Regions from separate parts of the Kitasatospora sp. NPDC048286 genome, predicted to be linked through region 1. Evidence: riboswitches for the same ligand, from Rfam matches in the RefSeq annotation. Region 1 holds a riboswitch; each other region holds the start of a gene.

The links. Region 1 has a riboswitch for cyclic di-AMP ahead of ACGF13_RS08050 (peptidoglycan DD-metalloendopeptidase family protein). Riboswitches for the same ligand answer to the same signal wherever they lie in the genome.
Region 2: it holds a riboswitch for cyclic di-AMP, as region 1 does, so the genes downstream of both, ACGF13_RS31935 (M23 family metallopeptidase) here and ACGF13_RS08050 (peptidoglycan DD-metalloendopeptidase family protein) in region 1, are expected to answer to the same signal.
Region 3: it holds a riboswitch for cyclic di-AMP, as region 1 does, so the genes downstream of both, ACGF13_RS06070 (NlpC/P60 family protein) here and ACGF13_RS08050 (peptidoglycan DD-metalloendopeptidase family protein) in region 1, are expected to answer to the same signal.

What each region holds. Positions count from the first base shown of each region.
Region 1 is NZ_JBICZE010000003.1:32,659-42,567, forward strand. Features, by position in the region: gene ACGF13_RS08015 (NAD(P)/FAD-dependent oxidoreductase) at 1-46, opposite strand, end outside; gene ACGF13_RS08020 (HipA family kinase) at 220-975, shown strand; gene ACGF13_RS08025 (DUF3037 domain-containing protein) at 972-1,388, shown strand; gene ACGF13_RS08030 (MarR family winged helix-turn-helix transcriptional regulator) at 1,473-1,925, shown strand; gene ACGF13_RS08035 (HelD family protein) at 1,982-4,111, opposite strand; gene purB (adenylosuccinate lyase) at 4,230-5,660, shown strand; gene ACGF13_RS08045 (MFS transporter) at 5,702-7,243, opposite strand; cyclic di-AMP (ydaO/yuaA leader) riboswitch at 7,597-7,734, shown strand; gene ACGF13_RS08050 (peptidoglycan DD-metalloendopeptidase family protein) at 7,737-8,732, shown strand; gene ACGF13_RS08055 (APC family permease) at 9,094-9,909, shown strand, end outside.
Region 2 is NZ_JBICZE010000015.1:213,835-223,743, reverse strand. Features, by position in the region: gene ACGF13_RS31965 (hypothetical protein) at 1-705, shown strand, start outside; gene ACGF13_RS31960 (GNAT family N-acetyltransferase) at 702-1,157, opposite strand; gene ACGF13_RS31955 (hypothetical protein) at 1,194-1,937, opposite strand; gene ACGF13_RS31950 (sensor domain-containing protein) at 2,022-2,762, opposite strand; gene ACGF13_RS31945 (GNAT family N-acetyltransferase) at 2,876-3,463, opposite strand; gene ACGF13_RS31940 (hypothetical protein) at 3,506-4,381, shown strand; gene ACGF13_RS31935 (M23 family metallopeptidase) at 4,442-5,290, opposite strand; cyclic di-AMP (ydaO/yuaA leader) riboswitch at 5,303-5,461, opposite strand; gene ACGF13_RS31930 (YiaA/YiaB family inner membrane protein) at 5,657-5,947, shown strand; gene ACGF13_RS31925 (alpha/beta fold hydrolase) at 6,091-6,918, shown strand; gene ACGF13_RS31920 (TetR/AcrR family transcriptional regulator) at 7,038-7,604, shown strand; gene ACGF13_RS31915 (sensor histidine kinase) at 7,898-9,160, shown strand; gene ACGF13_RS31910 (roadblock/LC7 domain-containing protein) at 9,144-9,557, shown strand; gene ACGF13_RS31905 (DUF742 domain-containing protein) at 9,554-9,901, shown strand; gene ACGF13_RS31900 (ATP/GTP-binding protein) at 9,879-9,909, shown strand, end outside.
Region 3 is NZ_JBICZE010000002.1:382,962-392,870, reverse strand. Features, by position in the region: gene ACGF13_RS06080 (NYN domain-containing protein) at 1-1,235, shown strand, start outside; gene ACGF13_RS06075 (NlpC/P60 family protein) at 1,437-2,474, shown strand; cyclic di-AMP (ydaO/yuaA leader) riboswitch at 2,813-2,966, shown strand; gene ACGF13_RS06070 (NlpC/P60 family protein) at 2,977-4,089, shown strand; gene ACGF13_RS06065 (NlpC/P60 family protein) at 4,316-5,362, shown strand; gene ACGF13_RS06060 (hypothetical protein) at 5,542-6,573, shown strand; gene ACGF13_RS06055 (glycosyltransferase 87 family protein) at 6,586-7,956, opposite strand; gene ACGF13_RS06050 (glycosyltransferase family 4 protein) at 8,173-9,309, shown strand; gene ACGF13_RS06045 (AMP-dependent synthetase/ligase) at 9,368-9,909, opposite strand, start outside.

The DNA.
Region 1 (9,909 bases):
GACCGGCGAAGCCACCGCCCACGATCAGGATCCGAGGTCGTTCCATCGCTCATCCCTTTGCCGTGAAGGTCCCCATTTACTGTCCGCCACACTCGCACGGAGCAGCGGGGGCTGCCACCGGGGCGGGGCCGTGGGGGTGGGGAGGGAAGGGAGGTGCCGGGGGGGAGGTGCGGAGGTGAAGGGAGAGGAAGGGGCGCAGACACCGATAGGCTGTCGGCCGTGCTACCCGAGGTGACGGCGATCCGCTATGTGACGCCACTGCGAGAAGGCGGCTCGATGCCGGGCCTGGTCGAGGCCGACGATCGGCGGCTGTACGCGCTGAAATGGGTCGGTGCGGCGCAGGGCCGCAAGGCGTTGGTCGCGGAGGTGCTGGCCGGGGAGCTCGGCCGGCGGCTCGGGCTGCCGGTGCCGGAGCTGGTGACGGTCGACCTGGACCCGGTGCTCGCGCGCAGCGAGCCGGACCACCAGATCCAGGACCAGATGCGGGCCAGCGGCGGGACCAACCTGGGGATGGCCTTCGTCAGCGGCGCGCTCAACTTCGACCCGCTCTGCTTCGAGGTGGACCCCGAGCTGGCCGGGCAGGTGCTCTGGTTCGACGCGCTGATCGGCAACGTCGACCGCTCCTGGCGCAACCCCAACCTGCTGGTGGCGACCGGCGGGCTGCGGCTGATCGACCACGGCGCGAGCCTGATCTTCCACCACAACTGGTCCGGCGCCGCCGCCTGGATCCGCCGTCCGTACGACGCCTCCGACCATGCGCTGCTGCGCGCCCGGCCGGACCTGGCGGCGGCCGACAAGGCGCTCGCGCCGCTCGCCGAGGCGGCGATCGAGGGCGCGGTGGCGCAGATCCCCGAGGTCTGGCTGGCGGACGAGTTCGGCTTCGACTCGCCCGACGAGGTGCGCGCCGCGTACCGCGCCCAGTTGACCGAACGACTGGCCGGTCCGCGCGACTGGCTTCCGGAGGTGCCCGCATGACCGAGCCCGTGCTGTCCGCGCTGCCGGTCACCGTCGAGCTGCACGACTACGAGTACGCCGTGATCCGCGCGGTGCCGAGGGTCGAGCGCGGCGAGTGCGTCAACGTCGGGGTGCTGCTGTACTGCCGGCAGAGCTCGCACCTGGCCGCCCGGACCCACCTGGACCAGGCCCGGCTGCTGGCACTGGACCCGGTCGCGGACGTCCAGGGCGTGCGGCGGGCGCTGCACGGGATCGAGGCGGTCTGTCAGGGCGGCCCGCAGGCCGGTCCGGCGGCGGGGGACAGCCCCGGGCAGCGGTTCCGCTGGCTGACCGCGCCGCGCAGCGCGATCGTCCAGCCGGGGCCCGTGCACACCGGGCTGACCGCGGACCCGGAGGCGGAGCTGCGGCGGCTGTTCGACCAGCTGGTGCTCTGACCCCGGGGCGGTGTGAGGCGGCTCGCCGACGGTTGCCGTGGTCAAAGCTTGAGTTACTGAAGCACCTGGTCGTACGCTGACCCCATGGGTTCGACAGCGACGACGACCGTACCGACCAACGCCGAGTTGATGGAGGTGTTGGCCGCCGTCGGTGCCGCGTACTTCCAGGACTTCGCGGCGGCCGCCGCCCGGCACGGCCTCTCCTCCTCGCAGGCCAAGGCGCTGGGCGCGGTGCAGGAGCCGGTGCCGATGCGGGCGCTGGCCGGGCGGCTGGGCTGCGACGCGTCGAACGTGACCGGGATCGTGGACCGGCTGGAGTCGCTGCGCCTGGCCAACCGGGAGGCGGCGGCCGGTGACCGCCGGGTGAAGATCGTGGTGATCACGGCCGAGGGCCGGGAGATCCTGAACCGCATCCGGGGCGAGATGGCCCGGACCCACCAGGCCTTCGAGGCGATGACCGACGAGCAGCGGATCGCGCTGCACTCGATCTGCTCCCAGGTGCTGCCGGTGCTGGCCCGTACGGGCGGCGCGCAGTAGGACCCCGCGCCGCCCGTGCCGCCAGTGCCGCCCGTGCCGCCCGTGCCTCGCGCCGGTCAGAGCAGCCCGGCGAACTCCGGCGGCAGCGGTCGGTGGTGGAGCAGGGTGAGTGAGCGGGTGGCCCGGGTCAGGGCGACGTAGAGGTCGCGCGGGGCGAGTCCGGCCGGCTCGACCACCACGACCGCGTCGAACTCCAGCCCCTTGGCGTCCGCCACGGTGAGCGCGTCCAGTTCCGCGGCCAGGGCGTCCGGTGCGATCACGCCCAGGGTGCCGGGGCCGGCGGGTAGCCGGGTGAGCGCGGCGGCGAAGTCGCCCTCCGGGACGTGGACCGCGCGGGGTCGCTCGGTGCCCGGGCGGATGGACTCGGGCGGCCGGTGGCCGGGTGCGGCGGCGCGCAGCACGGCGGAGGCGAGGGCCATGAAGGGCTGGGGCGTACGGTAGTTGACGGTCAACCGCTCCTCGCGCCAGCGGCCGGGCAGGTGCGGGTCGAGCATCTCGGCCCAACTGCTGGCGCCGGCGGGGGATCCGGTCTGGGCGAGGTCGCCGACGATGGTGAGCGAGTTGGTCGGGACGCGCCGCAGGACGGCGCGCCAGGCCATCGCGGACAGCTCCTGGGCCTCGTCCACGACGACGTGGCCGTAGGCCCAGGTGCGGTCGGCGGCGGCGCGTTCGGCGGTCGAGCGGTACGGGCCGTCGTCGCGGAAGCGCCCGGCCAGCGCGGCGGAGTCCAGCAGGGCATCGCCGGTCTGTCCGGTGATGGTCAACACGCCCTGGGCGAAGGCAAGTTCGTCCGGATCCTGGTCGGCAGCGGCGGATTCCCCTGCCGTACCGAGGAGTTCGGCGGCCTCGTCGAGCAGTGGGACGTCCTCGACCGTCCAGCCGGAGCCGGGCGGGCGGAGCAGGGCGGCCGCGTGTTCGGGGGTCGCTGTGGTGAGCAACTCCCGGTCGGTGAGCAGCCGTTCGAGCAGCTGTTGCGGGGTGAGCCGGGGCCAGAGCGGGTCGAGGGCGGCGCGGACGTCCGTCCGCTCCCACAGCTCGCGCGGGGCGTAGTGCGCCTCCTCGTCGTCGTAGGGGCGGCCTAGGGTGAGCGCCTGGGCGATGGCGAGGGCGTCGAGCAGGGTGCCGAGGAAGAAACCGCGGGCCCGGTTGTGGGGCAGCCGCAGGCCGCGGGCGGCGTCGCGGGCCTCGGCGCAGGCCCGGGCGGAGACCTTCAGCCCCTCGCCGAGGTCCAGGCCGTCGGCCGGGGCCGTCTGGTGGGCGGCAAGGGCGCGCCGGAGCACCCCGGCCATCCAGGGGCCGCCCTTGGCGAAGGCGGTGGCGGGGGCGTCGGTGCCGGTGGCGGTGACGCCGGGGAGGAGTTCGCCGACGGTGCGCAGCACCACCTCGGTCTCGCCGAGGGCGGGCAGCACCTCGTCGATGTACCGCAGGAAGCCGGGGTTGGGGCCGATCACCAGCACGCCGCGGCGCTCCAGCGCGGCGCGGTGGGTGAACAGCAGGTAGGCGGCGCGGTGCAGGGCGGCCAGCGTCTTGCCGGTGCCGGGGCCGCCCTGGACCACCAGGGCGCCGGGCAGCGGGGAGCGGATCACCCGGTCCTGCTCGGCCTGGATGGTGGCGACGGCGGTGCCCATCCGGCCGGTGCGCTCGCGGCCGAGGGCGGCGAGCAGGGCGGCCTCGCCGACCAGGCCGCGCCGGCCGGACTCGTCCAGTCCGGTGAGGTCGAGCGCCTCGTCGTCCAGTCCGGTGAGGGTGCGGTCCCGGGTGTGCAGGTGGCGGCGGCGGACCACGGGGCCGGGGTGGGCGGGGGTCGCGGTGTAGAAGGGGCGGGCGGCCGGGGTCCGCCAGTCGAGCAGCAGCGGTTCGTACGCCTCGTCGGTCAGGCCGGTGCGGCCGATGTAGTGGACGGTGCCGTCGCGCTCGTCGAGCCGGCCGAAACACAGGCCGCGCTCGACCGCGTCCAGCCGGGCGGCGTGACGGGCGGCCTCGCGGGCGCGCACCTCGCGTTCCAGCCGGGCCTGGTGGGTGCCGCCGGGTGCGGCCTGGTCGTGGGCGCCGTCGGCGGTGCGGCGGGCGCGTTCGCGGACGGCGTCCAGTCGGGCGTAGAGCCGGGTGAGATGGGCCTGCTCGGTGCGCAGGGCCGCGGCGAGGGCATCGCCGGGGTTCCCCGTGGCCGCTGGTGCTTCGCTCATCGATGTGATATCCTTGCGGTGAGGAGGCTTTGAAGTGCCATCTGAAGGGCGCTCAATTGACCCAGCCTACCCCATCCGCCGACGTCCGGCGTGACCTCGGCTGTTACCCTTGCGAAGCGTGAGCGCGAAGCCCCAGATCCCCAATGTCCTGGCCTCCCGGTACGCCTCGGCGACCCTGGCCCAGCTGTGGTCCCCCGAGCACAAGGTGGTCCTCGAGCGCCACCTGTGGCTGGCCGTCCTGAAGGCCCAGCAGGACCTCGGCGTCGAGGTGCCGGCGACGGCCGTCGCCGACTACGAGCGGGTGATCGACCAGGTCGACCTCGGCTCGATCGCCGCCCGTGAGCGGATCACCCGCCACGACGTGAAGGCCCGCATCGAGGAGTTCAGCGAGCTCGCCGGGCACGAGCAGATCCACAAGGGCATGACGTCCCGGGACCTGACCGAGAACGTCGAGCAGCTCCAGATCCGCCAGTCCCTGGAGCACGTGCGGGACCGCACGGTGGCCGTGCTGGTGCGTCTGGCCAAGCTGTCCGCCCAGCACTCCGAGCTGGTCATGGCCGGCCGCTCGCACAACGTGGCCGCGCAGGCCACCACCCTGGGCAAGCGGTTCGCCTCGATCACCGACGAGCTGCTGGTCGCCTTCCGCCGCCTGGAGGAGCTGATCGCCCGCTACCCGCTGCGCGGGATCAAGGGCCCGGTCGGCACCGCCCAGGACATGCTGGACCTCCTCGGTGGGGACACCGAGAAGCTCGCCGAGCTGGAGCGCCGGGTCGCCGGGCACCTCGGCTTCGACCGCGCGCTGACCAGCGTCGGCCAGGTCTACCCGCGCTCGCTGGACTTCGAGGTGCTCACCGCCCTCGTCCAGCTGGCCGCCGCGCCGTCCAGCCTGGCCAAGACCATCCGCCTGATGGCCGGCCACGAGCTGGTGACGGAGGGCTTCAAGGAGGGCCAGGTCGGCTCCTCCGCGATGCCCCACAAGATGAACACCCGCTCCTGCGAGCGCGTCAACGGCCTGGCCGTCATCCTGCGCGGCTACGCCTCGATGACCGGCGAGCTGGCCGGCGACCAGTGGAACGAGGGCGACGTCTCCTGCTCGGTGGTGCGCCGGGTCGCGCTGCCGGACGCGTTCTTCGCCTTCGACGGCCTGCTGGAGACCTTCCTGACCGTCCTCGACGAGTTCGGCGCCTTCCCCGCCGTGATCGAGGCCGAGCTGGACCGCTACCTGCCGTTCCTCGCCACCACCAAGGTGCTGATGGGCGCGGTGCGCGCGGGCGTCGGCCGGGAGACCGGGCACGAGGTCATCAAGGAGCACGCCGTCGCCTCCGCGCTGGCGATGCGCGCCGGCGCCCGGGAGAACGAGCTGCTGGACCGGCTGGCCGCCGACGAGCGGATCCCGCTGGACCGGGCCGCCCTGGACGCGCTGCTGGCCGACAAGCTGTCCTTCACCGGCGCGGCCGGCGCCCAGGTCGCCGAGGTCGTCCGCCGGGTGGAGGCCGTCGCGGCCGCCTACCCGGAGGCCGCCAAGTACGCGCCCGGCGACATTCTCTGACGGGCGGCATTCCCTGACAGGAAGCGCCTTCTGACGTAGCGTCAGCCCTTGGGTGAGGGCCCCGCCGCCGGACCGGTGGCGGGGCCCTCGCGCGTCACGGGGACGTGGCCCGGGTCGAGCGGCGGGGCGGTGGGCCCGCACGGCCAGTCGCAGTTCGGCTCGGCCACCGGCTGCTCCTCGGGGGCGAGCACGTTGCCCCGTACGGTCGCGGAGGCGATCAGCCCGCCGGCGACCAGCAGGCCCGCGCAGATCAGCATGGCGGTGTGGAAGGCGGCGTCGACCGAGGCGGGCACCCGGTAGGCGTCGCCGCTCAGCCCGGCCAGCGCCGGCAGGGCGGCCACCGCGAGCAGGCCGGCCGCGCGGGCGGCGGCGTTGTTGACCCCGCTGGCGATGCCCGCGTGGCGGACCTCGACGGCGGCCAGCACGGTCGCCGTCAGCGGTGCGACCAGCAGCGTCATGCCGCAGCCCAGCACCGTGACGGCGGGAAGCACGTCCACCCAGTACGAGGAGTCCGGGCCGATGCGCAGCATCAGCAGCACCCCGGCGGCGCACAGCATCGGGCCGACGGTGAGCGGGATGCGCGGGCCGATCCGCTTGCCGAGGCGTCCGGCACGGGCGGACAGCAGCAGCATCAGCACGGTGATCGGCACCAGGGCGAAGCCCGAGACCAGCGGCGAGAACCCCGACACGATCTGGAGCTGCACCACCAGCAGGAAGAAGACGCCGCTGAACGCCGCGTACACGCACAGGGTGACCAGGTTCACCGCGGTGAACAGCCGGGAGGAGAAGAGGCCGAGCGGCAGCATCGGTTCGGGTGCGCGGCGCTCGACGGCCACGAAGGCGACGCCGAGCGCCACCCCGATCACCCCGCTGACCCAGACGGTGGGGGACAGGCCCTCGCCGGCCGCGGTCAGCGCGTAGGTGATCGCGCCGAGGGCGAGGGCGGCGAGCACGGCGCCGAGCACGTCGAAGCGGCCGGAGGCGTCCTTGTCCCGGCTCTCCGGCACCGACCGGGTGGCGACGGCGATCACGGCGGCGGCGAGCGGCAGGTTCAGCAGGAAGATCCAGCGCCAGCCGGGTCCGTCCACCAGCCAGCCGCCGAGGAACGGGCCGACCGCGGCCGACACCCCGCCCAGGCCGGACCAGAGGCCGACCGCCGCCGAGCGGTCGTCAGGGTGGAAGACGGCCTGGAGCATGGCGAGCGAGCCGGGGGTGAGCAGTGCTCCGCCGATGCCCTGGACGGCGCGGGCGGCGATCAGCACGTGGATGTTCGGTGCGGCGGCGCAGGCGGCGGAGGCGATGGCGAACCAGACCACGCCGATCAGGAAGACCTTGCGCCGCCCGTAGCGGTCGCCCAGTGCGCCGCCGAGCAGGATCAGGCCCGCCAGGGTGAGCAGATAGGCGTTCAGGGTCCATTGCAGGGACGCGAGGGAGGCGCCGAGGTCGGCGCCGATCCGGGGCAGGGCGACGTTCACCACGGTGCCGTCGAGCATCGCCATGCTGGAGCCGAGCACCGTCGCCAGTAGTACCCAGCGGCCCTGCGCGGTGCTCAGGCGCAGGGTGCCGGCCTCTGAGGTGGCCACGGGCGAATCCTGCGCTGCCGAGGCGCACGTGACAAGGGTCACCGGTGGGTGTGTTGACGGTGGGCGGGGTGTGAGTAGGCGGCTGCGCAGCGTCGCGGATCTCGGCGCAGGGTCGTGGATCAGTGGCGGGGGGTGAATGGATTGTGTACGGATGGTGGGCTCCGGCCTGCGGAGGGTCACCGGGGGAGGGGGAATGGTTGCGCTTTCAAAGATCGACATTGCTTCACCCGAACGGATGGGTTTTAGTTCAGCGACCGCCCGGCCAGTCCGGACGGATCCGCCGGGTGGAACGCCGAGTCCTGCCGCTGCCCGGTGGTTCGAAACGAACTCTGTACGGCAGGAGCGGGGGACCCACAGGTAAGTCGCCGGACCGGAGTTCGCGCCTCAGGGCGCGGGCGTCCAGGACCGGCTAGGGGTGAAGCCGCGCATGCGGCCGGGCAACTCCAGCCCGAACCCGACAGCTCACCTCGCAGGCGTCGGAGAGGAAACTTCCATGCCTGCTCAGGCTCGTCGTATCGCCCTGCCCCGCGCCGCCCGCATCGGCATCGCCACCGCCGTCACCGGTGTCTCCTTCGCCCTCCCGCTCGTCACCGCGATGAGTGCCCAGGCCCACACCGCTCCGGCCGCGCCGGTCGCGCAGGCCGCCGCCTCCGCCGGCGCCGAGTCGGCCGCTCCGGCCGCTGCTCCGGCCACCGCTCCGGCCGCCCGGGCCGCGCAGGAGAGCTACCGCGTCGTCAGCGGTGACACCCTGTCCAAGATCGCCGAGGTCAAGAACGTCGAGGGCGGCTGGCACGCGCTGTACGAGCGGAACCGCTCGGTCGTCGGTGCCAACCCGAACCTGATCTTCGCCGGCCAGCAGCTCGCGCTGCCGGGCCACGCCGTCGCGCCGTCGGCCGACTCCGCTCCGGCGAAGCCCGCCGCCCCGGCCGCCCCGGCCGCTCCCGCGACCCAGGCCGCCAAGGCGCAGGACCAGGTCCAGGTGCGGACCGAGGTCGCCAAGCCGTCCGCGCAGCTGCAGACCCAGCTGCAGGTCGCCACCCCGGCCCAGGCCGTGACCGCCACTCCGGTCGCCGCCGCCACCTCCGGCTTCGTCGCCCCGCTGGCCAACCCGAGGCTCGGCACCGCCTACGGCGTGGCCGGCTCGATGTGGGCCTCCGGCCACCACACCGGCCAGGACTTCGTCGCCTCCACCGGCACCCCGCTGCGCGCCATCGCCAACGGTGTCGTGGTCAAGGCCGGCAACGGCGGCGCCTACGGCAACGAGGTCGAGATCAAGCTCGCCGACGGCCACTACGCCGAGTACGCGCACCTCTCCTCGATCGGTGTGAGGATCGGTCAGGCCGTCACCGTCGGCCAGCAGATCGGCCTCTCCGGCGCCACCGGCAACGTGACCGGCCCGCACCTGCACTTCGAGATCCGCAACGGCTCGGAGTACGGCTCGGACATCAACCCGGTCGCCTACCTGCGCGCGCACGGCGTCGCGCTCTGACCCACGGCTGAACTCCGAGGGTTTCCGGAACCACCGTCGCTGCGGGGCGAAACGATCCTCCGGGATGGTCATGTCGGGTGACCGCTCGACCGGGTGATCGCCGCACGGCGGACATGGGCGCGGGACACGCCCAGGCCGGCCCGGCCGTACGAGGACTCCTCGTGCGGCCGGGCCGGCCACTGCCGTTTCCGCGCCGCCCGGCTGTTCCCGGGTTCGTTCGGACGGGTCGAACGCGGCGTCAACTCCGGTGTCACGGAGGGGTTCGGGGGCATCGCCGGGTGGCCGCGGCACGTCATGCTGGCGGACGGTCAGCGCCCGGTCGGTCCGGCCGGGCGGGCGGGTCCGGAGGCGAGGAGGGCGGATGGCGGTCCGGAGTGGGGGCGTGGCGGGGAGGACGGCCGGCCGGGAGCGACCCGGGGAGGACGGGGTCGACCGGCTGAAGGCCGATTCGGTCGGCCTGGTCGGCGTGGTGTTCATGGCGCTCGCCACCGCCGCCCCGATCACCGCGATGACCGGCAACCTGCCGATCATCGTCGGGCAGGGCAACGGCGTCGGCGCGCCCGCCGCGTACGTCGTGGCGACCGTGGTGCTGACGGTGTTCTCGGTCGGCTACGTGGCGATGGCCCGGCACATCACCGCGGCCGGCGCGTTCTACGGCTACGTCTCGCACGGGCTGGGCCGGGTGGTCGGGATGGCCTCGGGGCTGCTCGCGGTGCTCGCGTACGTCGTCACCGAGGCCTCGGCCCTCGGCTTCTTCGCGTACTCGCTGCGCGGGCTGGTCCGTTCGCAGCTGGGGGTGGAGCTGGGCTGGGGCTGGTACGCGCTGTCCGGGGCGGCGGTGATCGGGGTGATGGCCTGGTTCGACCTGCACCTGACGGCCAAGGTGCTCGGGGTCGCGCTGGTGCTGGAGATCGGGGTGCTGAGTGCGGTCTCGTTCGCCGTGCTGTTCTCCGGCGGCGGCCCGGACGGGATCGTGCTCGCGGCCGTGAACCCGCTGAACGCGCTGAGGGGGGTGGGGAGTTCGGCGGCCGCGGCGGGGCTCGGCCTGTTCTTCGCGTTCTGGTCCTGGGTGGGGTTCGAGTCCACCGCGATGTACGGCGAGGAGTCCCGCGACCCGAAGCGGGTGGTGCCGCGGGCGACGCTGGTGTCGGTGATCGGGGTCGGGCTGCTCTACGTC
Region 2 (9,909 bases), on a different contig from region 1:
CGCACCGCCCTCAACAGGCTCTCCACCGCAGGTCACCTGCGCCGCGTCCGCGAGCGCCTCAGCTCCAAGGACTGCCGCTGGGTGTTCCACACCTACTTCTCCCGCACGCCCCGCTCCGACGCCTGGTGGAACCGCTTCCTCGCCACCGGCGGCAGCGGCGACACGGGCGACACGGGCGGCACGTCAACGCCCGCCGACCCCGATCCCCCGGACGAGCGAACGGCCGTCCGCAACCACACCCCGCTCCCCTCGGTCGCCTACGCCGCCCTCGCCGACCTCGGCCTCGCCGACCCCCGCCTCGCCCTCTCCGCCGCCGACTGCACCGCCCTCGAACCCCTCGCCGCCGAGTGGTTCGCCCGGGGCGCCACGCCCGCTCTCTTCACCGTCGCCCTCACCAACGGCCTCCCGCCCGACATCCACAGCCCGGCCGCCTTCACCCGCCGCCGCCTCCTCGACAAGCTCCCCCCACACCGCCCCCAGGCCCACCCCCAACAGCTCACCCGCGTCCCCGAGTGCACGGCCTGCCGCACCCCCTGCCGCCCCCAAGTCCTCCTCGGCGGCCTCTGCCGCGCCTGCCGAGGCACCCCGGCACCCCCGCCGCCCCGCCCGGGCGCACTCCCCCCGGCCGCCGTCCACCGCCGCGCCGCCCAGGCCAGAGAAGCACTCAGACGGAACAGCGCCCCGCCCTCACCCGTATACGCCTAACCGACCCGGACGGTGAAGCGCAGTTCGGGGCGGTCCCAGGTGATCCGCCCGGCGGCCGGGAAGGTGCCGACGCGTTCGGCGCCCACCCGCAGGTAGAACTGCTCGGCGGGCGGGTTGGAGACGACCCGTACCTCGGCGATGCCGGCGCTGCGGGCCAGCTCCAGCATGTGCGCGATCAACTCGCGGCCGGTGCCGCGCCCCTGGGCCTCGTCGGCGACGAACATCAGGTCCAGTTCGGCCGGTTCGCGGATCAGGCCGTAGAAGCCGAGCAGCTGCCCGGTGGCCTCATCAGTTGCGAGGAACACCTCGTGACGGGCGATGTACTCGGGCGTCACCCGGTAGCCCTCAAGCATCGGGGCGTACTGGCCGTGGTAGGCGGAGGACGCCTGGACCAGGTCGGTGAGCAGGTCGGCGTCGGTCTCGTCGGCGCGCCGGATCATGGTCTCGTTCATGCCGGTGAGTATAGGAGCGCACCCCGGCACTGACTATTACATGCTCACGGGGAGCGCGGCCCGGCGACGACGGTCGGCTGCCCGCAGCACCAGGACTCGATGGGTGCGGCCGTCCACCGCGCCGGGCAGCCGGCGGACCTCGCTGGCTATCCGGTGCTCGCCGAGCGCGTACCGCAGCGGGTCGAGGTGGCCGCAGCGGTGGCCGTACCCGTCGCACAGTGGCTGGACCCGGACCTCGCCGTCCACGGCGGTGACCCGGACCAGCTCCACCAGCGCGGCCAGCTGCCGCTCCAGGCCGAAGAGTTCGGGATAGGCGAAGAGCAGGTACCCGCTCAGAGTGAGGGCGAACGAGCCGTCCGCGAAGGGCAGCCGGGGCAGCTCGGCGGCCACGTACCGCTGCGGGTGGGCGGCCGAGTCGGCGGCGAACAGCCGGCGGGCGCGGTCCCAGCTGCGCAGGTAGCGCTCAGGCCGGCACGGGCGGGGCAAGGGGTAGAGCTGAGGGCGGGCGGCCATCGCGGTGGCCATCGCGGCCCGGGCGGCCAGCGCGCGCTCCGCGACCGCCGACGGCGGCAGCGCGTACGCCGGGTCTGCGGCGACCACCCGGCAGCCCAGCTCGCGCGCCTCGGCGGCCAGTCCGGCCGCGCCGCCGGGGCAGTCCAGCAGCGGCCCGGGCAGCGCGGCGAGCCCGGCCCGGGTGAGGCCGAACAGGGCGCAGTACTCGTCCAGCGGACGGGAGGTGACCAGGACGTCCGGGGGGACGAGGGGGATGCCGGCGGCCACCCGGTCATCCGAACACGCGGCGGCCCCGCCCGCATCCGGAGTACGGTCCGGATGCAGGTGGGGCCGAAGTGGGAGAACGGGCGGTCAGCGGCCGAGCAGGCCCTGGGCGGCGGCCCGGTTGACGTTGGTCAGGCCGCGGACCAGCTGGGTGGTGAGGAAGACCAGCACCAGTCCGAGGACCGCGAGTCCGGCGATCTGCCACGGCGCCTGGACGTCGTACACGTGCCGGATGCCCTCGTCGTCGGTGAAGTCGAACACCCGGTACCCGTTCCAGGGGGTGTAGGTCGGGAAGACCCAGTGGTACAGCGGGTAGAGCGTCAGGACCCAGCCGAGCACCAGGAACACCAGCGTCACCACGAAGCTGAACAGCGCCCAGGGGAACATCACCACCTGGTACAGCACGGCCTTCCAGCCGGCCCCGTCCGCCAGCCGCGCGGTGACGGCGCCCCAGCCGCCCGGGCGGACCTGGCGCACCGGCTCCGGGCCGGGGACGTCCAGGGCCAGCATGCCGCGCACCCGGGCCCGCTCCAGCCGGCCGAAGCCGCGGGCGAGGCCGGTCAGGGCGCCCAGCACGGGCAGGCCGATGACGGTGATGAAGGTGCCGAGGCCGAGGCAGAACAGGATGATCGAGGAGGCGAACCCGGCGATCGCCACCGGCAGGCCGCTGAGCGCGAAGCCGACCTCGCGGTAGTAGTAGGCCGAGAACGGCGCCCGCCACAGCGCCGGCCGCCGCGCGGTCCGGCGGGCCCGGGCGGGGCGCTGGTCGTCACCGTGACCGCCCAGGACGTCCCACTCCCGGTCCTCCATGCTGCGGCTGCTGCTCATGCTCCCGGCCCCCGGCCCCTCGTACTGTCGGTCGTTCGTCCCGCTGACGAGGTCCAGTCTGGTGGACGCGCCGACCGGCGGGGATCCGGAGGCCCGGCGGATCCGGGGTGGGGTTAACCCCCCTCCGCCCGGACGGCCGGGCCCGGCCACTCGTCGGCGAGCAGCGAGTAGACGTACGAGTCGGACCAGACGCCGTCCTTGAACCCGTCGTGCCGCAACCGCCCCTCCCGCCGGAAGCCCAGCCCGGTGAGCACCTTGACGGAGGCCGTGTTGTCCACCGCGACCCGGGCGGCCAACCGGTGCAGGTCCAGGAGACCGAAGGCGAGGCCGCAGAGCAGGTCGGTGATCTCGCCCGCGTAGCCGCGGCCCCAGGACTCGCGGGCCAGCACGCACCCGAGCCAGGCGGCGCGGTGCCCTTCGAGGGTGAGCGAGGCCTGCCCGATCGGCGTCGCGTCGTCCGGCTCCTCGGCGTCGGCGAGCCTGGTGACGGCGAGCCGGTAGGTGTCCCGCTCCTCGGCCATCGCCTCCTCCAGGTAGAGCTCGACCTGGTCGGCGCAGTCCTCCCGGTCGCTCGGCCCGAAGGGCAGGTACCGGGTGACCTCCGGGTCGCCGAACAGCGCGTGCAGCGCGTCCACGTCGCCCTCGGTGTGGTGGTACTCGCGGACGGCCAGTCGCGGGCCGGTGAGTCGTACGGGGACCATGGCTGCCGACCCTATCCCCGCCCGGCGGCTACCGTTCGGACTATGAACGACGAAGACCTGCGGCTCGCCCCGCGCACCAAGGCCGCCGACCTGCTCGCCTGGGCGGCCGAGCAGGGCCGCGCGCCGGTGGCCGAGGGGCCGCTGCGCGCGGTGCTGGCGCTGCTGGAGCTGGGCGAGGGCAGGATGCACGACGGCTGGCCCGAACTGACCTCCGACGCGGTGGAGCACCTGCTCCACGAGCGGCTCCACCTGTACGTCCAACCCGCGCCCGAGGAGGACCCGCTCGCCTACGGCGACGCCGTCCGGCTGCTGGTCGACCACCAGCGGGCGGCCCGCCGGCTGAACGCCAAGCGCCAGGAGCGGCTGCACGAGGAGGCCGAGTGGCAGGGCGAGGTCGCGACCGGGCTGCTGCGCCGCGCCGACCTGGTGACCTGGCCCCGGCTGTACGCGCTGCTGCTGCACGCGCACGGGGCGGACGTCACGGACCCGGAGGCGGTGCGGGAGTGGCTGGCCGGCTTCGGGGAGTTCACCGAGGAGGAGCGGCTGGCGGCGTTCGAGGCGCTGGCGTCGGCCGGCTGGCTGGACGAGCCGGACGAGCGGGGCTGGGGCCCGGCCCGGGTGCTCTCGGTGGGCATGGCCACGGACGGCGCGCGTCGGCTGCTGGAGCAGGGCCTGATGCGGCGCAGCTACCGCAACCTGGCGCAGCTGACCGCGCTGGGACGGCCGATGCCGGACGAGCTGACCGGGGACTTCGGGAGGTTCGAGGAGGCGGCGGTGGACGCGGCGCTCGACCTGTTCGGCGACTGGACGGTGCCGGGGCTGCCGCGGCTGCTGGTGACGGAGTTCCCGGAGCTGGCGCCGGAGCCGGGCCCGGAGGAGATCGACGCGTACCTGGCGCAGCTGCCCGTCGAGGAGTGAGACGCGGCGCGGGAGGCCCCCGGCCCGGGGGCCTCCCGCGGGTGCGTCGGTGCGCGGGTGTCAGGGGTTGAGGCCGCGCTGCTGGAGCCAGGGCTCCGGGTCGACCGGGGCGCCGCCGCCGGGGCGGACCTCCATGTGCAGGTGGGGGCCGGTGACGTTGCCGGTCGCGCCGACCTTGCCGATCTGCTGGCCGGCGGCGACGTTGCCGGAGCCCTTGGTGATCGAGGAGAGGTGGCAGTACCAGATCTCGGTGCCGTCGGGCAGGGTCTCGACGATCCGGTAGCCGTACGAGCCGGCCCAGCCGGCCGAGGTGATGGTGCCCTGGCCGAGCGCGTGGACGGGGGTGCCGGTGTCGGCGGCGAAGTCCAGGCCGGTGTGCAGGTTGGCCCAGTAGCGGGCGCTCTGGCCGTAGTGGGCGGAGAGCCGGTAGTCGTCCACCGGGAGGGTGAGGGCGGCGGCCTTGGCCCGCTCGGCCTCCTCGGCGGCGCGCTTGGCCTCGGCCTCCTTGGCGGCGGCCTTGGCCTCCGCCTCCTGGGCGGCCTGCAGCCGGGCGGTCTCCTCGGCGGCGGTGCGCTGGCTGTCGGCCTGGTGCTGGATGCGGGCGGCGAGCGCGAGGCCGGGGTCGGCGGCGAGGGCGACCGGGGTCTCGTCCGGGACCTCGACGGCGGGGGCGGCGGCCGGGGTCGCCGAGGCGAAGCCGGTGGCGCCCAGCGTGGCGGCTACGGCGGTGACGCCGAGCAGCGGGGAGGCCCCGCGGGTCTGACGCGGCATCCGGTGGCGGTTGGTGTCGGCCTCCGCGGCGAACGCCTCCGGGCCGAAGGCCTCGGGGCCGTCCGGGCCGGGGTGGTCGAGGAGCTGGGTACCGGCTGCGGGGCCGGCCGGGTGTGCCGGGGTGTGCGTCGACGCCACGGAGGCGCGCTCCTTTCCTTCCTTCGCGCCTACCGGGTTAGCTGACGGGTTCGGAGCAGGAAGGTCTCCTACGGCCGGGCCGGAGCCCCGCCGATTCACCCCAAGGAACATGGTTCCCCGGCTCCCTGACCTGCCCGGGGGCGGGTCGGCGGGATTAGGCGACGGCGCACGGTGCCGTCTGGGTACGGCGTTGACAACCGCGCTGCGTTATCAAACGTTAATCCTAGGAGGCTCTGATTCCAAGCCATCCGTTTCGGGCCGCCCGATGGCAGGTGAACGGACGTCAACGAACGGCCCCTCACGCACGGCCCCATCTGAGTACCCCTACTCATGTGCGGCCCGGCCGGGCGGCCGCATCCTGACGCCATGAGCGCACCGATGCAGACCCACACCACGGCCGCGTACCACATCCAGGCCATCCTCTCCTTCGCCCTGTCGGGCATCGCCCTCGCCGCCGGGATCGCCTACCTGCCGGTCGGCGGGTGGACCCGGGCCTTCCTCGGGATCGGCCTCCTCTACACCGTCACCTCCGCGTTCACGCTGGCGAAGGTGGTCCGGGACCGGCAGGAGTCCAGCGAGATGGTCACCCGGGTGGACCAGGCCCGGCTGGAGAAGCTGCTCAGCGAGCACGACCCGTTCAAGGTGGAAGGGGTCTGACCGCACCCGTCCGACCACGCCCCCTTCCCCTGGCCCGTTTCCCCCGGCCCGCCGACCGCTTGACGGCTAAGGCTATTAGCCTTAGCTTTATGGCTATCGGCAGTACCGCCGATGCCCCGCACCCGCGGCCCGAGGAGGACCCCGTGAACGGCACCATCACCCCGAGCACCCAGTACCTGACCGTTCCCGGCGGCCGGATCGCCTTCGACGACACCCGGCAGGGCGACGGCACCCCCGTCGTCCTGCTCCCGGGCATGCTCGACAGCCGGGCCGCGTACCGGCACCTGCGCCCGCTGCTGGTCGCCGCCGGCCACCGGGTCGTCACCATGGACCTGCGGGGCTTCGGCGAATCCTCGATCAGCTGGGACGACTACGGCCCGGCCGCCATCGCCGACGACGTCCTCGCCCTGCTCGACCACCTCGGCATCGAGCGCGCCGTCCTCGCCGGCAACTCGTACACCGGGGCGACGGTCGTGAAGGCCGCCGGGGACGCGCCCGAGCGGGTCGCCGGGATCGTCCTGATCGACGCCTTCGTCGAGAGCCCGCCGCCGGGCGCCCTGATGCGCGGCGTCATGGCCCTGATGGGCACCGCCCTCGTCCACTGGCCGGCCTCCTGGGGCTTCTACCTGCGCCGGATGGCCTTCCCCGGCGCCAAGCCCGCCGACTTCGACGCGTACGTGGACGGGCTGGTCGCCGCGCTGCGCACCCCGGGACGGAAGACCGCCACCCGCGGGTACGTCCACGGCGACTCGGCGCCGGTCGGCTGGACGGCCGCGGTGCGGTGCCCGGCGCTGGTGGTCATGGGCGGCAAGGACCCCGACTTCCCGAAGCCGGAGCTCGTCGCCGACCGGCAGGCCGCCGCGCTCGGCGCGCGGAAGGCGATGATCGAGGGGTCCGGGCACTACCCGATGGCCGACAACCCGGCGGCCACCGCGGACGCCCTGCTGTCGTTCCTCGCCGAACTCGGCTGAGCGCCGCCGCCGCCGACCCCTGCCCACCCCTGACCCTGCCCGACCCGCCGACGTCACCGGCACCCGCCCGGCAGCGCCCGACGTCACCCGACTTCGACCCGTACGGAGAGCCCGAGCCCATGCCCCGCGTAGGACTGACCCCCGACCAGGTCGTCGACCACGCCCTCGCCCTCATCGACGAGCAGGGCGCCGAGGCCCTCACCCTGGCCTCCGTCGCCGCCCGGGCCGGGGTCGCCACCCCCTCGCTGTACAAGCACGTCAGCGGCGGCCTCGCCGAACTGCGGCGGCTGATCGCCGTCCGGGTCACCGGGGAACTGGCCGACCGGCTGGCCGAGGCGGCCGTCGGACGCAGCGGGGACGACGCCGTCTCCGCCGTGCTGCGCGCCTACCACGCGTACGCCACCGAGCACCCGCACCGCTACAACGCCCTCCCCCAGGCCCCGCAGCCGGACGACGACCTGGCCCGCGCGGCCGCCCGGCTGGTCGGAGTGATCGTCGCCGTCCTGCGGGAGTACGGCCTCGACGGCTCCGAGGCGATCCACGCCGCCCGCACCGTCCGCTCCCTCGCCCACGGCTTCGCCTCGCTCACCACCGCCGGCGCCTTCCAGCTCGCCGAGGACCTCACCACCACCCAGGACCGCCTCATCGCCACCCTCACCACCGGCCTGCGCGCCTGGCCCGCGTAGCGGACCGGCGCCGGCGCGGCCCGGCGCCGGTGTTCCGCACCCGGACGCGCCCCTTCCGAACACCGTGCGCACAGACCCCACACATCGTGGAACGCGATCCGGCCACCCGGCTCGATTCCGACGCTGCCCGCCGGTGCCGGTCAGGCCGGTCGGCCCCCTCGTCAGGCGGTGGGATCGGGGTCGAACGAGTGCCGATTGCCGCCGAATTGACTCGATATTGACGAGATCCGGTCACTTGGCGAGATCCGTTCACACCTTCGTAGGATCATCACCCTAGAATTCGCCGCGTGACGATGACTCAGTGGTCCGTAACGGCAACCGGCGTACTCGCCGTCCTCGCCCTCGTGGCCGCCGCGCGGTACCGCGCCGTGTCCGTCACCCAGCGCGGCCGCGCCGACCGGCTGCACGGCGAACTCGCCGCCGTCCAGGAACAGCTGGCCGCCGAGCTCTCCCGCCGCGGCGCCGACCTCGCCGCCGTCCAGCAGGAGCAGGAGCACACCGCCTCCACCCAGCGGGCCTTCCTCAGCGTCGCCCGCCGGATCCTGGTGATGGCCCACGACCAGCAGGCGCTGCTCGACGAGATGGAGCGCACCCACGACGACCCGGCGCTGCTGGAGGGCCTGCTCAAGGCCGACCACGCGGCCGCCCAACAGGCCCGGCTGGCCCAGACCCTGGCCGTGCTGTGCGGCGCCCGGGCCGGCCGGCACTGGCCGGAACCCGTCTCCCTGGAGGACGTCGTCCGCGGCGCCCAGTCGCGCATCCTGCCGTTCCAGCGCGTGGTGGTGCGCAGCCGGATCGAGACCGCGGTGGTCGGCGCCGCCGCCGAGGCGCTGATCCACGCGATCGCCGAGCTGCTGGACAACGCCACCCGCTACTCCCCGCCCAGCACCCAGGTGTTCGTCACCCTGATGCCCGTGCACAACGGCGCCGTCATCGAGATCGACGACGGCGGCGTCGGCATGCCGGAACAGGCCGTCGCCAAGGCCGCCGCCGCACTGGCCGGCGGCAGCACCCTGGAGGTCTCCCGGCTCGGCGAGGTGCCGCAGCTGGGCCTGGCCGCGGTCGGCCGGCTCGCCGAGCAGTACGGCTTCCGGGTCACGCTCAGCTCGGCGCCCTCGCCGTACGGCGGCGTGCGCGTCGTCCTGCTGCTCCCGAACGCGCTGCTCACCGAGCCGCTGCCGCCCACCGTCCCCGGCCTCGGGCCGGACGACCGCGCGTTCAACCCCGGCCCCCCGCCGGCCTCTCCCGCCGGCCACCCCCTGGTGGAGACCCCACCGACCGGCCGGCACGCCGCCGACGGCACCCCTCCCCCGCTGCCCCGCCGGAGCCACCGGCGCGACCGCAACAGCCGCCCGGCCCAGCACGCCGCTCCCCCTCCGCCGCCCGCGCCGCCCTACCGCTCGGCCCGGGACGCGCAGGCGTTCATGGCGATGTTCCAGGCCGGAACCGCCAGCGGCCGGTCCGCCGCCCGGGCCCAGGCCCAGTTCGACCCTTCCCTGCCCGCTTCCCCCCGACTTCCCCAGCGCTCCGGAGAGTTCCATGACCACCACCCCTGATCTCGGCTGGCTGCTCGCCGACATCATCGCCGTCCCGCAGGTCCAGCACGCCGTCGTCGTCTCCAACGACGGCCTGGAGATCGGCCGCAGCGAGGGCATCGGGCGCGACGACGCCGAACGGCTCGCCGCCGCCTGCTCCGGACTGCAGTCGCTGGCCCGCGGCGTCGCGACGGGCTTCGGCGGACCGGGCAGCGCCACCCGACAGATCATCATCGAGTACGGCGGCGGCTACCTCTTCGTCGTCGCCGCCGGGGCCGGCGCGCACCTGGCCGTGGTGACCAGCGAGGCGGTCGACGCCGGCCTGGTCGCCTACCAGATGCAGGTCCTGGTCGAACGGATCGGCACCCACCTCACCAGCCCGCCGCGCGTCGACCACGCGGCGGGGGGCCACCGGTGAGCGGCCCGGTCCGGCCGTACGTCATCACCGGTGGCCGCAGCCGCCCCACCCGGGCCGAGCTGGCCGTGGAGAGCCTGGTCAGCGCGTCACCCGAACCACCGGACCTGCCCGAGCACGAGCTGCTGAACCGCGAACACCGGCGCATCCTCGACCTCTGCCACAGCCTGCTGTCCATCGCCGAGGTGGCGGCCCACCTGGGGCTGCCGCTCGGCGTCGTCAAGGTGCTGGTCGGGGACCTGTGGGACCTCGGTGCCGTGCAGGTGCTCCCTCCCGTCCCGCAGGCCGAACGCCTGCCCGCAACCCTCCTGGAAGAGGTGCTCGTTGGCCTCCGCCAACTCCGCTGAAGCCGTCC
Region 3 (9,909 bases), on a different contig from region 1:
GGCTGCCGCCGGCCGAGCTCCCGCAGAGCCTGCGCCAGTACGTCAAGTTCACCCCGGTGCGGCGGGCCAAGTACGCGGCCACGGCGCTGGCGGCGGCGCTGGAGGCGGAGCCGGCCTTCCGGGTGCGGATAGCTGAGCGGCTGCGCCTCGGGCAGCCGGACCTGGTGAGGGCGCTGGAGTCCGGCACCGTCCCGAGCGCGGCCGATCCGATGGACGTCGCGGCCGCCGCCTACCTGGTGCGTTCGTCGGGCTGGAGCCGGCTGGTGGCCGAGGCCGGCGAGGAGGCCGAGCGGGCCGGTGCCGAGGACGCGGCCGCGGAGGCGGCCCGGCTGGTGGAGAAGCTGCAGGCCGAGCTGGCCGAGGTGCGGGCCGCCGCCCGGGCGGACCTGGACCGGCAGCGGGCCGAGTCCGACGGTGTCCGCAAGGAGGCCGAGTCGCTGCGCAAGAAGGTGCGGTCGCTGGAGAGCGACACCCGCCGGGCGCAGGCCGAGACCCGCCGGGTGAGCGGTGAGCTGGAGGCCCTGAAGGCGCAGGCCGCGGCCGAGCGCGGCGCTGCCGAGACCGAGGCGCGCAGGCTCCGGCACCGGCTCTCCGAACTGGAGACCGCGGCCGAGCAGGGCCGCCGGTCGGCCCGCGAGGGGCGCAGCGTCGAGGACATGCGGCTGCGGCTGCTGCTGGACACCGTGCTGCAGTCGGCCCAGGGTCTGCAGCGGGAGCTGGCGCTGCCGGTCTCCCAGATCCGCCCGGCGGACCTGGTGGAGGCGGTGGTGCCGGGGGCGGCCTCGCCGCACGACGTGGCCCGGCGCGGGCTGGCCGAGGACGATCCGGCGCTGCTGGACCAGCTGCTGGCGATCCCCCAGGTGCACCTGGTGGTGGACGGCTACAACGTGACCAAGACCGGCTATCCGGCGCTGCCGCTGGAGCAGCAGCGGATCCGGCTGCTGGGCGGGCTGGCGATGCTGGCCCAGCGCACCCAGGCGGAGGTCACCTGCGTGTTCGACGGGCAGGATCTGGACGTCCCGGTGATCATGGCGCCACCGCGCGGGGTCCGGGTGCGGTTCAGTCGGACCGGGGAGACGGCCGACGAGCTGATCCGCCGTCTGGTGCGGGCCGAGCCGCAGGGTCGTCCGGTGGTGGTGGTGTCCACCGACCGGGAGGTCGCGGAGGGCGTGCGGAAGGCGGGCGCGCGCCCCGTGGCGTCGGTGCTGCTGTTGAACCGGCTGGCCCGGCCCTGACCTCGGCCGATTCCGTGTGATTCCTGGTCAGGGGTGGTCCCGGGGCTTTGTGAGGGGGCTGTGGAGTCAGTGTGGGGTGGCCGAGTTCATGCCATCGGGGGAGTGGCAAAACGGATAGATCTTCACTAGGGTCTGGCGTCAAACCTATTTTCGGGAATCTCATCCCATCAGGTGAGTCCGCTGGAAGAAGGAGCCGGTCCCTTGGCCTCCCACCGCCGTCCCAAGCAGCCGAGCCGCGCGCGGATCTCCGTGCTCACCGCTGCCGCTGCGACCGCGGTCGCCCTCTCCGCCCAGGTGGCCGCGCACGCCGCGCCGCAGCCGAACAAGGCGGACGTCAAGGCGCAGATCGACCAGCTCCAGGAGGAGCAGGAGCAGGCGGCGGAGAAGTACAACGGCGCCAAGGAGCGGGCCGACCAGCTGCGCAAGCAGGCCGACCAGCTGCAGGACCAGGTGGCCCGCAGCCAGGAGCAGATGACCCAGCTCCAGGGCGGCCTGGCCGAGGTGGCGGGGGATCAGTACCGCTCCGGCGGCATCGACCCGTCCGTCCAGCTGATGCTCTCCTCCGACCCGTCCGGTTACCTGGAGAAGGCCTCGACCGTCCAGCAGGCCAGCACCAGCCAGGCCGAGGCGCTCAAGGGGCTGCTGGAGCAGCAGCGCCGGCTGGACCAGGAGAAGGCCGAGGCGGCCGCCGTGCTCGCCTCGCTGGACACCACCACCAAGGACCTCAACCAGGCCAAGGCGGACGTCAACACCAAGCTGAAGGCCGCCCAGGACCTGCTGAACTCGCTCAGCGCCGCCGACCGCGCCGCGCTGAAGGCCCAGCAGGCGCAGGACGACCGCGCCTCGCGCGGCAGCGAGCGGGTCGACCTCGGCAGCCTGCCGCCGGCCAGCGGCTACGCGGCCGTGGCGATGGCCAAGGCGATGAGCAAGCAGGGCTCGCCGTACGTGTGGGGCGCCACCGGCTCGACCACCTTCGACTGCTCGGGCCTGATGGTCTGGTCGTACGGGCAGGCGGGCGTCTCGCTGCCGCGCACCTCGCAGGAGCAGGGCCACTACGGCACCCGGGTGCCCTCGCTGGACCAGGCCCAGCCCGGCGACCTGGTGATCTACGGCTCCGACATGCACCACGTCGGGATGTACATCGGCAACGGCATGGTGGTCCACGCGCCGCACACCGGTGACGTGGTGAAGGTGATGAAGGCCGACGCGATGCCGATCAACACCATCCGCCGGGTCTGACGGCCCGACACGCCCGCGGGGCTCCTCGGGGGCCTGTGAAAAGCGCCACCCTCGCCGTGGGGGTGGCGTTCGGCTTTCCCGCCCTTTCCTGACCACATGCTGAGAACCGATCAGCCTTGTGTGTGCCTGTGGTCACCATCGGTCATTTTCACAAAAGAACTTGGGTAATCTTCTGTCTTTTTTCTGACAAGGATTTGAACGGATCACGGTTCAGTTACTAGGGTCATGCTCCGAACCACCGCACTGTCGATCGCCCAGCCAGGGTGGCGGCGGTGGTTACCGCCGAGTTCGCGAGGCAGCGGGGCAGGTCGAAGCGACTGCCCGACAGGGGAGCCCAGTATTCGGGGGCGCTGCGGAGCGGAGCCGGGGAACCACGTTCCTCCGGGGTGAATCGGCGCCAGGTCGGCCGGTGGAACGGCCGTGAGGCGTCGTAGGGCATGCTTCCGGCCCGAACCCGTCAGCTCACCCGGTAGGCGGATGTAGGAAGAAGGAGTCCGCCTTCGTGGCGTCCCATCGTCGTCCCAAGCCCGCCGGTCGCGCCCGCGTCTCGATCCTGACGGGTGTCGCCGCGGCGGCCGTCGTCCTCTCCGCGCAGGGTGCCCACGCGGACCCGCAGCCGACCAAGGAACAGGTCAAGGGGCAGGTCGACCAGCTCAACGAGCAGGCCGAGGTCGCGACCGAGAACTACAACGCCGCCCAGGCCAAGCAGCAGGAGCTGGAGAAGCAGGTCTCCGGCCTGCAGGACCAGGTGGCCCGTCAGCAGGCCCAGGTCACCGAGCTCCAGGGCGGCCTCGCCGAGATCGCCGGCGAGCAGTACCGCAACGGGGGCATATCCCCGACCGTCCAGCTGATGTTCTCCTCCAGCCCGGACAACTTCCTCAGCCAGGCCGGCACGCTGAACCAGGCCGGCAGCACCCAGAAGGGTCAGCTGAAGGAGCTCCAGGAGCAGCAGCGCAAGCTCGACCAGGACCGCAACGAGGCCCAGGGCAAGCTCGCCGAGCTGGAGTCGACCACCCAGCAGCTGAAGGCCTCCAAGGACGAGGTCCAGGGCAAGCTGAAGGCGGCCCAGGACCTGCTCAACACCCTGACCGAGCAGGACCGCCAGGCGCTGCGCCAGGCCGAGGAGAAGGCCGCGGCCGACGCCAAGGCCAAGGCCGACGCCGCCCAGGCGCAGCAGCAGGCCGACCGCGCCTCGCGCGACAACAGCCGCGGCAACCTGGCGACCGGCTCGACCGCCGCTCCGGTGAAGGTGGCCGCGGGCAGCTCGCGCGGTGCCGCCGCCCTCTCGTACGCCGCGTCCAAGGTCGGCAGCCCGTACGTCTGGGGCGCCACCGGCCCGGGCTCCTTCGACTGCTCCGGCCTGATGGTCTGGGCGTTCAACCAGGCCGGGGTGTCGCTGCCGCGCACCTCGCAGGCGCAGGCCGGGGCCGGCACCCGGATCGGCTCGGACATCTCCCAGGCCCAGCCCGGCGACCTGCTGATCTTCTACAGCGACGCCCACCACGTCGGCATCTACGCCGGCAACGGCCAGGTGCTGCACGCTCCCAAGCCGGGTGCGTCGGTGCGCTACGAGGCGGTCGGCAACATGCCGCTGGCCTCCATCGTGCGGGTCTGATCCCCGCTCGGACGCCTCCGGGCCCGGCCTTCCCCAGGGAAGGCCGGGCCTGCGGCTTTTCCGGCGGATCGAGCTGATGTCCGATTAGGGGTCGAATATTCGGGTTGGGAGGGGTTTGGACTCGCTTGCCCGGACTCGCTAACGTCTGCCACCGGACTCCCGCTCGACGGCCGCCCGTCCCGGTGCGGCGGCGGGGCCGCGCCGCAGGATTGGAGCCGCTGCCGCCATGCCCGTGCACCGCCGTTCCCAACTGCTCACCCGGGCGCTGGTGCTGACCGCGGCCGCCGCCACCGCGCTGGGCGTGGCCGCCGGAGGCCGCGCCCAGGCCGCGCCGGACAGCCCGGACCCGGGCGACCGTCAGGACGTCAGGACGCAGGTCGAGCAGCTGTACGACGAGGCCGAGCAGGCCTCCGAGAAGGCCAACGCGGCGCAGGAGGCCCAGCGGCGGCTCCAGGGCGAGACCACGATCCTCCAGGGCGAGATCGCCATCGCCCAGGACCAGCTCAACGAGCTGCGCGGCGACCTGGCGACGGTGGCCGGGGCCGAGTACCGCGGCGGCGGGATGGCCCAGACCGCCCAGCTGTTCCTCTCGCCCGACCCGGAGGGCTACCTGGTCCGCGCCCGCACCCTGGGCCAGGCCGCCGCGCGCCAGCAGGAGACCCTGCACGAGCTGGTCACCCGGCAGCGCCGGCTCGACCAGCGCCGCACCGAGGCGGCCGGCAAGCTCGCCGAACTGGACCAGACCCGCCGCACGCTCGCCGACACCAAGCAGCAGATCCAGCAGCGGCTCGCCGGGGCGCAGAAGCTGCTGAACGGTCTGGGTGCCGCCGAGCGGGCCCGGATGACGGCCCAGGACGCCCGGGACGCCGAGCAGCGCGCCACCCGGGGCACCGACCGGCTGGACCTCGGCACCGCCCCGCCCGCCTCCGAGCGCGGGGCGGCCGCGCTGGCCGCTGCGGTGCGGATGATCGGCTCCCCGTACGTCTACGGGGCCACCGGACCGCACGCCTTCGACTGCTCCGGTCTGATGTACTACAGCTGGCGGCAGGCCGGAGTGACCCTGCCACGCACCTCGCAGGCCCAGGCGTACGCCGGGCAGCGGATCAGCCTGTCCGAAGCGCGACCGGGAGACCTGGTGATCTTCTACCGGGACATGCACCACGTCGGCATGTACGCCGGCGGCGGCGTGATCGTGCACGCCCCCCGCCCGGGCGCCAAGGTCCGCTACGAGAGCGTCACCGCCATGCCGGTCTCCGGGGTGGTCCGGCTCTGAACGCCCCGACGCCCGGCTCCGCCGACCCCGCAGACCCCGCCGGGATACCCCGCCCCCGCCGCGCGCTGTCCCGGCGGGGCGCGCTGCTGCTCGCGGCCGGCGGGCTGGCCCAGCTGTCGCTGCCCCCGGCCGCCCCGGCGGCGCCGCCCGCGGCGCGCTCGGCGGACCGGCACGGCGAGGTGGCCGCCGCACTGGCGGAGCGGGCCCGGTCGGCACCGCCGTGGGCCGGGCTGCCGGTGGCCGAGGCGGCGTACCGCAACGTGGTGCTCGCCGCCTCCGGCGGGCCGGAACGGCTGACCGCGGCCGCCGACCTGACGGTGCGGATCGCCGGGTACGACGAGTACCCGGTGGTGTACCCGCGCCGGATCGAGCTGGTCCCGGCCGGGGACGGCTGGCGGGTGGAGCGCGAGGAGAGCGCGGGCGGACCGCCCGCACCCTGGGACTTCGGGCCGCTGCGGTCGGCGCCGGGCGCGCACTGCCTGGTGCTCGGGCCGGTCGCCGGCCCCGACCCGGCCGAGCTGGTCGCGGTGGCGGACCGGGCGGTGCCCGCCGTCACCGAGGTCTGGGGCGGCGCCTGGCCGCAGCGGCTGCTGCTGGAGCGGCCCGCCACCGAGGAGCGGTTCGCCCGGCTGCTGGAGGGCGACCCGGACGGCTGGACGGGCATGGCGGCGGTCACCGTGGCCGCCCCCGGCGCGCCCTGGCACACCCGGGCGGACCGGGTGCTGGTCAACCCGGAGGCGTACGGGCGGCTCAGCGACTTCGGCCGCCAGGTGGTGATCACCCACGAGGCCACCCACGTCGCCACCAGGGCCGACACCCGGGCCTGGACCCCGCTGTGGCTCTCCGAGGGCGTCGCCGACTGGACGGCCTACCGCGACTCGGGTCGCGGCCCGCAGCAGATCGCCCCCGAGCTGGCCAGGGACGTCGCCGCCGGGAGGCTGCCCGCCGCGCTGCCCGCCGACCGGGACTTCGCCGCCGGGGCGGAGGGCATCGCCCAGGCCTACGAGCAGTCCTGGCTGGCCTGCGAGCTGATCGCCCGCACCCACGGGCCGCAGCGGCTGGTCGCCTTCTACCGGGCCGTCGGCGCGGCCGACGGGCAGGGCGAGGACCGGGAGCGCCGGACGGACCGGCTGATGCGCCGCGAGCTGGGCGTCGGGCTGGCGGAGTTCACCCGGCTCTGGCTGGAGCAGGTGGCGGCGCTGAAGGGCTGACCGGCGCTCGGCTCAGCGGTGCTGCCGGGCCGGGGCGCCCGGGTGGTCGATGCCGTCCAGCAGGTCCTGCTCGTAGGCGATGCCCGGGCGCACCGGGTAGCCGGCGGCCGGCAGCGCGGCGGGCTCGCGGTCCAGCACCACGGTGGGCGGCAGCGGCGCCTCGCCGCGGGTGGAGCGCCAGAGCCGGACGCAGGAGAGCACGGCCGCGGCCAGCAGCAGCAGGTTGCGCGCGGCCAGTACGGCGACCGCCATCGGCTCGCTGGCCAGGACCTGGGTGAACACGGTCGGGAACTCGACCAGGGTGAGCGGGCAGGCGATCAGGATCAGCAGCGCCACCGGCCGCTGGCTGCTGTTGCGCACGGTCAGGCAGACCGCCGCGACGCCGACCAGCCAGACCAGGTACTGCGGGCTGATCACCCGGCTGGTCACCACGAAGATCAGCAGCGCGCACAGCGCCGCGTCGTACATGGTGGCCGCGCTGCGGCGCTTGGAGGTGTAGCGCCACAGCAGCAGCCAGGCGAAGCCCAGCAGGGTGCCGGCCAGCATCACCTTGCTGATCACGCTGACCCACGGCCCGAGCATCTCCGGGGAGCCGTAGTTCATGGTGACCTTGCCGTCCCAGGCGCCGGCGAGCCGGGCGAAGTGCAGCGGCAGCGCGCCGAGCGACTCGACCTCGATGCCGCGGTCCTTCTGGAACGCCAGGAACTCGAAGGCGCCGTTCATCCCGGCCGTCAGCAGGAAGCCGATCGAGACGGCGGTGGCCGCCGCCAGCGTCCAGGAGCGGCGGGTGCGGCGGCCGGAGGGGGTGCCGATCAGGCCGAGCAGCGGCCAGATCTTGACTATGCCGCCCAGGCCCAGCAGCAGTCCGCCCACCGCCGGGCGGCGGATCAGGGCCAGCAGGCCGGCCAGGGCGACCGCGGTGACGATGACGTCGAAGCGGTTGTAGATCATCGGGCCGAGCAGCGGGACGCCCACCACCCACATCCAGGCGCCGGTCAGCGCCCGGCCCCGGCGCAGGCCGGTGCGCACCAGCAGCGCGGCCGCGGCGGCGTCGGCGATCCCGCAGATCACCCAGAACGACACCAGGTACGACCAGGGCAGCAGGCCCGGCAGCAGGATCACCAGGGCGGCGCCCGGCGGGTACTGCCAGGTCACGTCGTCGAACGGGAAGGTGCCGGTCTGGAGCACGCCGTACCAGGCGTGGTAGATCATCCAGACGTCCGCGGTGACGTCGCCGCCGGGCGCCTTCAGCACGCCCGTCGCCAGCAGCACCAGCAGGGCGCGGGTGGCGACCCAGGTGGCACCGAGCGCGGCGAGCGCCCCGAGCGGGCGGCCGAGGCGGCCGCGCGAAGAACCGGGCTCGGTGGCCGGGGCCAATTCCACTGCGCTCCCTCGTTCGTCTCGGACGTCCCCACCGGAGGCGTCGTACCGACGGACGCCCGGGCCGCGTCCTGGACGACGGCCTAGGTACTAGGACTGACCCGGGGGTCAAACGGTTGCCGTGTGCGGTTCCGTTCCCGGCGGGTCATGGTGTTGACCTATCGTACGGATCACCCAGCGGTACACCGCGCACCCCCCGACCGAACGAGCCGTGGCCTGATGCACAGAACCTTGATCGTCACCAATGACTTCCCGCCCCGCCCCGGCGGCATCCAGGCGTTCGTGCACAACATGGCCGTCCGTCAGCCCGCAGGCAGCGTGGTGGTCTACGCCTCTACCTGGCGGGACGGCAGCGAGGTGGCCCGCTTCGACGCGGAGCAGCCGTTCCCGGTGATCCGGGACCGGACGAAGGTGATGGTTCCCACACCGCGGGTCACCCGGCGGGCCGCCGAGATCCTGCGGGCGGAGAAGTGCGACTCGGTCTGGTTCGGTGCCGCCGCCCCGCTCGGGCTGATGGCGCCCACGCTGCGCCGGGCCGGGGCCGGCCGGCTGCTCGGCATGACCCACGGGCACGAGGCCGCCTGGGCCCAGCTGCCGGTCTCCCGGCAGCTGCTGCGGCGGATCGGCGCGGGCACCGACGTGCTGACGTACCTGGGCGAGTACACCCGCTCCAGGATCGCCGCCGCGGTCGGGCCGCAGGCCGCGGCCCGGATGGTCCAGCTGCCGCCGGGCGTGGACGAGACGACCTTCCACCCGGACTCCGGGGGCGCCGAGGTGCGCCGCCGGCTAGGGCTGGCGGACCGGCCGGTGGTGGTCTGCGTCTCCCGGCTGGTGCCGCGCAAGGGCCAGGACACCCTGATCGAGGCGATGCCGCAGATCCTCGCCGACGTGCCGGACGCGGTGCTGCTGATCGTCGGCGGCGGCCCGTACCGGGCGGACCTGGAGAAGCTCGCGGACGCCACCGGCGTACGGGACTCGGTGCGGTTCACCGGCTCGGTGCCGTGGGAGGAGCTGCCGGCCCACTACGGTGCCGGGGACGTCTTCGCGATGCCCTGCCGGACCCGGCGCGGGGGCCTGGACGTCGAGGGCCTGGGCATCGTCTACCTGGAGGCGTCGGCGACCGGCCTGCCGGTGGTCGCGGGGGACTCCGGAGGGGCGCCGGACGCGGTACTGGAAGGCGAGACCGGGTACGTGGTGCCCGGCGGCTCGGCCTCGGCGGCGGCCGAGCGGATCGTGCGGCTGCTGCGCGACGAGGAGCTGCGGCGGCGGATGGGCGAGGCCGGGCGGCGCTGGGTGGAGCGCTCCTGGCGCTGGGACCTGCTGGCCGGGCGGCTGACCTCGCTGCTGGCCGGGTGACGACGCGTACGGGCCCCGCCTCCTTCCTGGAGAGGCGGGGCCCGTACGGCGCCGGCGGCTACTTCCGGTAGAGCGCCTCGACGTCGGCCGCGAAGTCCTTCAGCACGGCGTTGCGCTTGAGCTTCAGCGAGGGCGTCAGGTGGCCGCTCTCCTCGGAGAACTCGGTGTCCAGCAGGCGGAACTTCTTGACCGCCTCGGCGTGCGACACGGCCGCGTTGCCGTCGTCCACCGCGGCCTGGAGGGCGGCCAGCAGGTCCGGGTCCTCGGCGAGGTCGGCGACGGTGGCGCCGGCGGGCTTGCCGTTGAGCTCCTTCCACTTCGGGAAGAAGTCCGGGTCGACGGTGATCAGGCAGGCGACGAACGGCTTGCGGTCGCCGACCACCATGACCTCGCCGACCAGGGCGTGGCCGCGGATCCGGTCCTCGATCACGGCCGGGGCGACGTTCTTGCCGCCGGCCGTGACGATGATCTCCTTCTTGCGGCCGGTGATGGTCAGGTAGCCGTCGGAGTCCAGCGAGCCGAGGTCGCCGGTGGAGAACCAGCCGTCCTTGAAGGCGTCGGCGGTGGCCTGCGGGTTGTTCCAGTAGCCGGTGGAGACGT